2 regions of the Bradyrhizobium sp. LB13.1 genome follow, and region 2 is predicted to be linked to the other one. Evidence: riboswitches for the same ligand, from Rfam matches in the RefSeq annotation. Region 2 holds a riboswitch; the other holds the start of a gene.
What was found. A riboswitch is a leader RNA that binds a small molecule or an ion and turns the genes downstream of it on or off. The one in region 2 is predicted to bind S-adenosylmethionine.

Region 1: linked by a shared signal. The riboswitch ahead of ACVWYI_RS05285 (O-succinylhomoserine sulfhydrylase) and the one ahead of metX (homoserine O-acetyltransferase MetX) in region 2 are both predicted to bind S-adenosylmethionine.

What each region holds. Positions count from the first base shown of each region.
Region 1 is NZ_JBSRYQ010000001.1:1,131,630-1,136,039, forward strand. Features, by position in the region: gene ACVWYI_RS05275 (SGNH/GDSL hydrolase family protein) at 1-136, shown strand, start outside; partial or broken gene ACVWYI_RS05280 (SGNH/GDSL hydrolase family protein) at 149-1,142, shown strand; gene ACVWYI_RS05285 (O-succinylhomoserine sulfhydrylase) at 1,197-2,393, opposite strand; SAM riboswitch at 2,465-2,544, opposite strand; partial or broken gene ACVWYI_RS05290 (2'-deoxycytidine 5'-triphosphate deaminase) at 2,617-3,763, shown strand; gene ACVWYI_RS05295 (PAS domain-containing protein) at 3,791-4,204, shown strand; gene ACVWYI_RS05300 (hypothetical protein) at 4,309-4,410, shown strand, end outside.
Region 2 is NZ_JBSRYQ010000001.1:7,441,071-7,445,480, reverse strand. Features, by position in the region: gene ACVWYI_RS36070 (prephenate/arogenate dehydrogenase family protein) at 1-145, opposite strand, end outside; partial or broken gene hisC (histidinol-phosphate transaminase) at 142-1,237, opposite strand; gene ACVWYI_RS36060 (chorismate mutase) at 1,272-2,120, opposite strand; SAM riboswitch at 2,322-2,401, shown strand; gene metX (homoserine O-acetyltransferase MetX) at 2,492-3,694, shown strand; partial or broken gene metW (methionine biosynthesis protein MetW) at 3,697-4,360, shown strand.

The sequences.
Region 1 (4,410 bases), 6.3 Mb from region 2:
TCAGGGGCAGTTCGACCTGTTCAGCCCGTCGCGCGGGCTTGAGCTGGCGAAACAGGTCCATGATTGCCTTGGCCGGGCGTTGGCACAGTTCGTCATCGACGCTGCCCACCTGGAGCCGGCCCAGCAGCAAAATTGAGGTCTAGCGTTAATGAGTTCTCTCCGCCCTTTTTGCCTGACGGCATGGCTGGCTGCGCCCGCTGCGGCGGCGTTGCTGTTGCTAACGCCTGTATCGCAGTCGCGCGCGCAGGAGCCGGCCGCGCAGGCAACGCCGGCCCCGCAGCAATCGGCTAATCCCGCTTCCGCTTCACCGTCCCAGACCACCGTCGCCCGCGACGTCCCCCGACCAGCGCGGCATCACGGCGCGCGCCATCGACAAGGTGAAGCAGGTCGCGAAATCCGCCGGCGACATCTTCAGCCGCGTCCCCTGCCTGTCGCCGAAGGGCGGCGCGAAGGCGATGGGCACGCTGCCGCATGTCGCGGGCAAGCTCGTCGCCGGCCAGCCCGTCGTCATCGTCGCGTTCGGCTCGTCGTCGACCGCAGGATTCGGCGCGAGCTCGCCGGAGTTCAACTATCCCAATCGCCTTGCCGCGCAGCTGCACCGGCATTATCCGACCGCCGATATCACGGTCGTCAATGCCGGCGTCGGCGGCGAGGACGCGCCCGAGATGATGAAGCGGCTCCAGAAGGCGGTGATCGACGTGCATCCGGATCTGGTGATCTGGCAGGTCGGCACCAATGCCGTGCTGCGCAATCTCGATCCCGGCGAGACCGCGAAGATGGTTGAGGACGGCATCGGCCGCATCCAGGCCGCCGGCGATGCCGACGTCGTGCTGGTCGATCCGCAATATTCGCCTGCCGTCAACCAGCGCGCGGAGAGCGCCGGCAAGATGGTGAAGCTGCTCGGCAAGGTCGCCGAGCTCCGTCACGTCGGCATCTTCCCGCGCTTCGAGGTGATGCGCGACTGGCACGAAAAGCAATCGCTTCCGGTCGAGAGCTTTGTGATCGCCGACGGCCTGCACATGAACGATTGGGGCTACGCCTGCTTCGCCCAGCTCCTCGGCGACGACATCATCCGTTCCGTCGGCCAGATCAAGCTCGGCGTGAACGTGCCGGCGGACGTGCGGACGTACCGGCCGATGTAATGGTCGTCCCGGCCTAGTGCGCAATTGCGCACGGGAGCCGGGACGACCAGCACCTCACGCCTTCTCCAGCGCCGCGGTCAGATCTTCGATCAGATCATCCGGATGCTCGAGCCCCGCCGAGAAGCGGATAAAACCCTCGCTGATGCCGAGGGCGGCACGATCCTCCGGCTTCAGGCGCTGATGCGTCGTCGTGGCGGGATGCGTGACAAGGCTCTTGGCGTCGCCGAGATTGTTCGAGATCTTCGCCAGCTTGAGCTCGTTGAGCACGCGGAACGCACCCTGCTTGCCGCCCTTGACCTCGAAGCCGACCAGCGTCGAGCCGCCGCGCATCTGCTTCTTCACCAATGCAGCCTGCGGATGGTCGGCGCGGCCGGGAAACACCAGCCGCGAAATCTTCGGATGGCTCGCCAGCACGTCCGCGATGCGCGCCGCCGTCTCGGTCTGCGCGCGCACGCGCACGCCCAGCGTCTCCAGGCCCTTGAGCAGGACCCAGGCGTTGAACGGCGAGATCGACGGCCCGGTCTGGCGCATGAAATTGTGGATGTGCTCGGCGATGAACGCTTCCGAGGACAGGATGATGCCGCCGAGACAGCGGCCCTGGCCGTCGATGTGCTTGGTCGCGGAATAGACCACGACGTCGGCGCCGAGCGCGAGCGGGCTCTGCCAGATCGGGGTGGCGAACACGTTGTCGACGACGAGCCGCGCGCCGCCGCTGTGCGCGATCTCGGCAATCCCGGGAATGTCGAGCACGTCGAGCGTCGGATTGGTCGGGCTCTCCAGGAAGAACGTCTTGGTGTTCGGCTTCACCGCGCGCTGCCACTGGTCGAGATCGAGCCCATCGACCAGCGTCGTCTCGATGCCATAGCGCGGCAGCAAATCCTGCACGACGTAGAGGCACGAGCCGAACAGCGCGCGCGAGGCCACGACGTGATCGCCGGTCTTGAGCGGCGCCAGGATCGCGGTCGTCACCGCGGCCATGCCGGTCGCGGCCGAGCGCGCCGCTTCGGCGCCTTCGAGCTCGATCATGCGCCGCTCGAACATCTGTATGGTCGGGTTGGAGTAGCGTGAATAGATGAAGCCGGGGTCCTCGCCCTTGAACCGCGCCTCGCACTCCTCGGCGCTGTTGTAGACGTAGCCCTGGGTCAGGAACAGCGACTCCGACGTCTCGCCATATTGCGAGCGCAGGGTACCGGAATGGACCAGACGGGTTTCGGGACGGTATTGCGCGGTTGGCGCCGGGGACTTCGACATAGGACCTCCTCTGCGTGACCATCGAAAATGGTCACAAAAAAACCGGCCTGGAATATCTCCACGGGCCGGGATCACAGAGGTCCCCGGCCTGTTTAGCGACTTATTTAACGTGGCTGCAAGCCGGCCGGCTCAAATCACCACGGGATAAGTCATGCTCATATTCCGCAATGCCCTTTCCGTCAAGACGTCCATCGGATAGCCGTAAAACGCTAGTATTTCCCGCATGTCGGGATGCATTTGCCCGCCTGATGAGGACCCTCGGTTGACGTTCACGGTTGCCGCCGACGCCAATGGTATCCTGCCCGACCGCATGATCGCGGCGATGGCGGAGGGCGGTCTCATCCTGCCCGCATACGACTTCGTCGAAAGCCAGATCCAGCCGGCAAGCCTCGACCTTCGCCTCGGCGACATCGCCTATCGCGTCCGCGCCAGCTTCCCTGCCCGGCCCCGGCGCCACCGTCGCCGAGCGCATCGACGAGTTGAAGCTGCACGAGTTCAGCCTTGCCGACGGCGCGGTGCTGGAGACCAACTGCGTCTACATTGTGCCGCTGCTCGAAAGCCTCGCGCTGCCGCCGGAAATCGTCGCGGCCGCCAACCCGAAGAGCTCGACCGGCCGGCTCGACGTTTTCACCCGCGTGATCGCCGACGGCACCCGCCGCTTCGACATGATCGGCGCCGGCTATCACGGTCCGCTCTATGCCGAGATCAGCCCGAAGACGTTCCCGGTGCTGGTCAGCGAGGGCTCGCGCTTGTCGCAAGTACGCTTCCGCACCGGCGATGCCATCCTCAACATCGACGAGCTCGAGGCGCTGCACGCGACCGAGCGTCTCGTCGACGTCGACGATGCCGATCTCACCGGCGGCGTCGCGGTGTCTGTCGATCTCTCCGGCGAAAAGAGCGGCGGCTTCGTCGGCTACCGCGCCAAGCGCCACACCGGCGTCATCGACGTCGATCGCCGCGCCGGCTACGCGGTTGACGATTTCTGGGAGCCGATCGCGGCGCGTCCCGACGGCAATTTGATCCTCGATCCCGGCGAGTTCTACATCCTCGCGTCGAAAGAGGCCGTGCAGGTGCCGCCCGATTACGCCGCAGAGATGGTGCCGTTCGATCCGCTGGTCGGCGAGTTCCGCGTGCATTACGCCGGATTTTTCGATCCCGGCTTCGGCTATGCCGGTGCGGGCGGGCTGGGATCGCGCGCCGTGCTCGAGGTCCGCTCGCGCGAAGTGCCTTTCATCCTCGAGCACGGCCAGATCGTCGGCCGGCTCGTCTACGAGAAGATGCTGGCCCTCCCCGACGCCATGTACGGTCAGCGCATCGGCTCGAACTACCAGGCACAGGGCCTGAAGCTGAGCAAGCACTTTCGGGTGTAGTGATCATCCGGGCCACAAGGTGTTGACATGACCAATTCATCCCAACTGGACGCACATATTGTCAACGACGTCGCCGACGCGCTGATCTATTCCGATCCGTCGGGCACGATCACGCGCTGGAATCGTGCATCGACCGCGCTGTTCGGCTTCGCCGCGGACGAAGCGCTGGGCCAGAATCTCGACCTCATCATTCCCGAACATCTGCGCGCCGCGCACTGGAAGGGCTTCGAGGCCGCGTTTGCCAGCGGCGCGATGAAGCTCGCGGGCAAGCCGACACTGACCCGCGCGCTGCACAAGAGCGGCCGCAAGCTCTACATCGAGATGACATTCGCGCTGGTGCGGGACGCCGGCGGCGCGGTGCAGGGATCGGTCGCCATGGCGCGCGACGTGACCGAGCGCGTCGAGCGCGAGCGCGCCGCCAAAGCCACTCACAATTCGTGATGCGGAATTGGCGGGCCGCCGTGCAGGGCGTCCTGCGTGCGGTTCAGGTTGTCCGTCACCCAATGCAGTGACACACTCGATCAAAATAACGATCGGGAGCGAACATGACCGCCGCATCAGATCCCGCGCAGGAAGCTCAATGGAAACGCTGGCGCGCGGTTGCCGATCTCTATCACGCCTACTTCACCGGCCTGATCCTCACCGTC
Region 2 (4,410 bases):
TCACGCGTGCGCGCGTCTTCTCCGAGCGCGCGGTGGTGACGATTTCGCCGGCCAGGCCCTGGAGCTTCGCAGCACGGGCGATCGAGCCGCCGATCAGGCCGAAGCCGATCAGCGCGACGCGCTGGAAGTGCGGGGTCGCGCTCATCTGCCGGCCATGAAGTCGCGCAGGCCCTCGACGACGAGACGATTGGCCTCCTCGGTGCCGATGGTCATGCGCAGCGAATACGGCAGGCCGTAGTTCTTTAACCCGCGCAGCACCAGCCCGCGCTTGGTGAGGAAGGCGTCGGCCGCGTCCGCAGGTCTTGCCCTCGGTCGGGAAGTGGATCAGCACGAAATTGGCGACGCTCGGCGTCACCTTCAGCCCGAGCTTGCCGATCTCCTCGGTTAGCCAGTTGCGCCAGGTCTCGGTGAATTGCTTCGACATGGCTTGGTGGCCGGTGTCCTCGATCGCGGCAACGGCAGCGTACATCGCCGGCGTCGACACGTTGAAGGGTCCGCGGATGCGGTTGACCGCGTCGATGATGTGCTCGGGGCCGAACATCCAGCCGATGCGCAGCGCCGCAAGACCATGGATCTTGGAGAAGGTGTGCGTCACGACCGTGTTCTCGGTGGTGGCGACGAGCTCGATCCCCATCTCGTAATCATTGCGCGAGACGTAGTCGCAATAGGCTGCGTCCAGCACCAGCAGCACGTGCGAGGGCAGGCCGGCGCGCAGGCGCTTGACCTCGTCGAACGGGAGATAGGTGCCGGTCGGGTTGTTGGGGTTGGCGAGCCAGACCAGTTTTGTCCGCGGCGTCACGGCCTTGAGAATGGCGTCGACGTCGGAGGTGAGGTTCTTCTCCGCTGCAACGACGTTCCTGGCGCCGACCGCCATGGTCGCGATCGGGTAGACCAGGAAGCCGTGCGTGGTGGAGATCGCCTCGTCGCCTTGGCTGAGATAGGTGTGGGCGAGCAGATTGAGGATCTCGTCCGAGCCGGCGCCGCAGATGATGCGATTGGGATCGAGCCCGAAGGTGCGCCCGATCGCTTCGCGCAGCACGCGCGAGGTTCCTTCCGGATAGTCTTCCAGATGATCCGCAACGTTCTTGAACGCCTCGATCGCCTTCGGCGACGGCCCGAACGGCGTCTCGTTGGCCGAGAGCTTGAAGACCTTGCGGCCCGGCTCTGCCACCGGGCTCTTGCCGGGCGTGTAGGGCGCAATATCGAGAATGCCGGGATTCGGCACGGGGCGGGACATCTTCAACTCCGGAGTGGCTTAGGCGGTTCGCGACTTACGATTTCGACCCGGTCGGGGGCACCGTATAGCGCGTTGCATGGCTGCCGACGAGGGCCGTGGAGCGCACCGAGGCCCCCGCCTCGATCAGGGCAGTCTTGATTTTGTCGAGGCTGCTCGTCGCGGTGACCGAGACCAGCAGCGCGGCGCCGTCGAAGGCGGTATCGGGCACGGCCACGATCTCGGCGAGCGGCGACAGGGCGCGCGCGACCTCGGCGTTCCACCCCGACACGCGCACGCTGAAGGTCTCGACCTCCGTCACCAGGGCGCTGTCGGCGACGCGCGAGACCGCAAACACGGGCAACGCCGCCGGATGGTCCGCGCGCTCGACGAAGGGCAGCCGCGCGATGATCTTTGGCGCACCGGCTTCTTCCAGCGACAGCCACCATGGCGTGCGGCTCGAGGTCGCCGAGACCAGTCCCAGATCGCCCTTGGACTTCGCGACGGCCTCGACCGCCGCCTGCGCGCTGAAATGCGCGACGTAAGGCACGGTGAAGCCGAAATGGAATCGCGCGGAATCGCGCATGGCCGGCTCGCTTGCCGAGATGTCGGCGTGCACCGAGAACGGCGCCTGGACATAGGTAAAGGTCGCGATGATGACGCGCCAGATGCTCTCGACCGTGTCGAGCGGCAGGATGCCGCGATGACGCTGGACGAGGTCACGCATCATGGAAGCCTCGCGCGCCGGACGGAACGCCGAGCCGACCTCCTGGGTCTGCTTCACCTGGATCAGGCGATCGATGATGTCGCCGCGCTGCATCAACAGACGGTGCATGCCCTCGTCGATCGCGTCGATCTCCTTGCGCAATTCCTGGAGAGATGGTGGCGCGGGCGGACGTTGGGACATGTCTGACAGGCGTTGTTGAGGGCGTTCCAATGCGGATCAGTCGAGCCGACACCGCTGCTATCTGTCCTGATTAGGCAGTCAGGGCCGCGAAAGCAAAGAGAAATGCAAAGGGAAATGGGACCCGTTCCGCCGATGGCGCGACAGGCGAATTTGGTTGATCCGGGCCGCGACTTGACGAAAACCGTCCAAGACGGTAGCTTTTACGCGTTCCGTGGTCATTTGAGCCGGCCGGCTTGCAGCCACGTTAAAAAACTCGCTAAACAGGCCGGGGACCCTTTCGATCCCGGCCGAACCTATCGTTCAGGCCGGGTTTTTTATGGCCTGATGTCAATGCGGTCACCACTACGATCGCAAACGAGGTCGATGGTCAGATGGTTGGCGTCCAGTCAATTCCGAGTCCCGCGATCACTGCCGACGAGCGGTCGCACGAGGTGGATCATCCGAGCTCGCAGGTCGCGCAGTTCGGCACGGAGCAGCCGCTGCGGCTCGATTGCGGTGTCGATCTCAGCCCATTCCAGATCGCCTATCAAACCTATGGCGTGCTCAATGCCGATCGCTCCAACGCTGTTCTGCTCTGCCATGCGCTGACCGGCGACCAGCATGTTGCCAACGTGCATCCCGTCACCGGCAAACCCGGCTGGTGGGACACCTTGGTCGGCCCCGGCCGACCGATCGATCCTCAACACTACTTCATCATCTGCTCCAACGTGATCGGCGGCTGCATGGGCTCGACCGGTCCGGCTTCGATCAATCCCGCGACCGGCAAGGTCTGGGGCCTCGATTTTCCTGTCATCACCATCCCCGACATGGTGCGCGCGCAGGCCATGCTGATTGACCGGCTCGGCATCGACACGTTGTTCGCGGTGGTCGGCGGCTCGATGGGTGGCATGCAAGTGCTGCAATGGACCGCGGCATATCCGAGCCGCGTGTTCTCCGCGCTGGCGATTGCCTGCTCGACGCGGCACTCGGCGCAGAACATCGCGTTCCACGAGCTTGGCCGGCAGGCCGTGATGGCCGATCCCGATTGGCACAGTGGCGGCTATGCCGAGCACGGCCTCCATCCGCATCGCGGCCTCGCTGTGGCGCGGATGGCGGCGCACATCACCTATCTCTCGGACGCCGCGCTGCATCGCAAATTCGGTCGGCGCATGCAGGACCGCGAACTGCCGACCTTCTCGTTCGATGCCGACTTCCAGGTCGAGTCCTATCTGCGTTACCAGGGCTCGTCCTTCGTCGAGCGCTTCGACGCCAATTCCTATCTTTATCTGACGCGGGCGATGGATTATTTCGACATCGCCGGCGACCATGGCGGCGTGCTGGCGAAGGCGTTCGCGGCAATCCAGACTCGCTTCTGCGTGGTCTCCTTCACCAGCGACTGGCTGTTCCCGACCTCGGAATCGCGCGCGCTGGTACATGCGCTGAACGCATCGAGCGCGCGGGTGTCGTTCGCCGAGATCGAGACCGATCGCGGCCACGACGCCTTCTTGCTCGACGTGCCCGAATTCCTTGATATCTCCCGCGCCTTCCTGCAATCGGCAGGCAAGGCCCGCGGACTCACCCTCAGGGACGGATAGCCATGTCTGTACAGGAAGCGTTGCCGCTGGGGGGCCTTGCCACCGGGCAATCCGGTCAGTTTCGCGCCGACCATCTGCTGGTCGCGGAGATGGTCAAGCCGGGCTCGAAGGTGCTCGACGTCGGTTGCGGCGAGGGTGACCTGCTGCAACTGCTGGAGACCCGCGGCATCGACGGCCGCGGCATCGAGCTGTCGCGCGAGGGCGTCAACCGCTGCGTCGCCAAGGGGCTCGCGGTGGTGCAGGGCGATGCCGACACCGACCTCATCAATTATCCCGACGACGCCTTCGACTACGTGATCCTGTCGCAGACGCTGCAGGCGACGCGGCAGCCCAAGGTCGTGCTGGAGAACCTCCTGCGCATCGGCCGCCGCGCCATCGTGTCGTTCCCGAATTTCGGCTTCTGGAAGATGCGGCTCCAGCTCCTGATTGGAGGCCACATGCCGCGCACGGAAAATCTGCCCGCAAGCTGGTATGACACCGCCAACATTCATTTCTGCACCATCAAGGATTTCGTCGAGCTCTGCGACGCGATCGACGTCAAGATGGAACGTGCCGAGGCGCTCGACCTCTACGGCCGCCCACTGCGGCTGCGGATGCCGTGGTGGGGTGTGGAATCTGTTCGGCGAGCAGGGCGTGTTTCTGCTGACGCGGGGCGGCAGGAAGTAGTTTTCGTCATTGCGAGCGTAGCGAAGCAATCCAGGGTCTTCCCGCGGAGG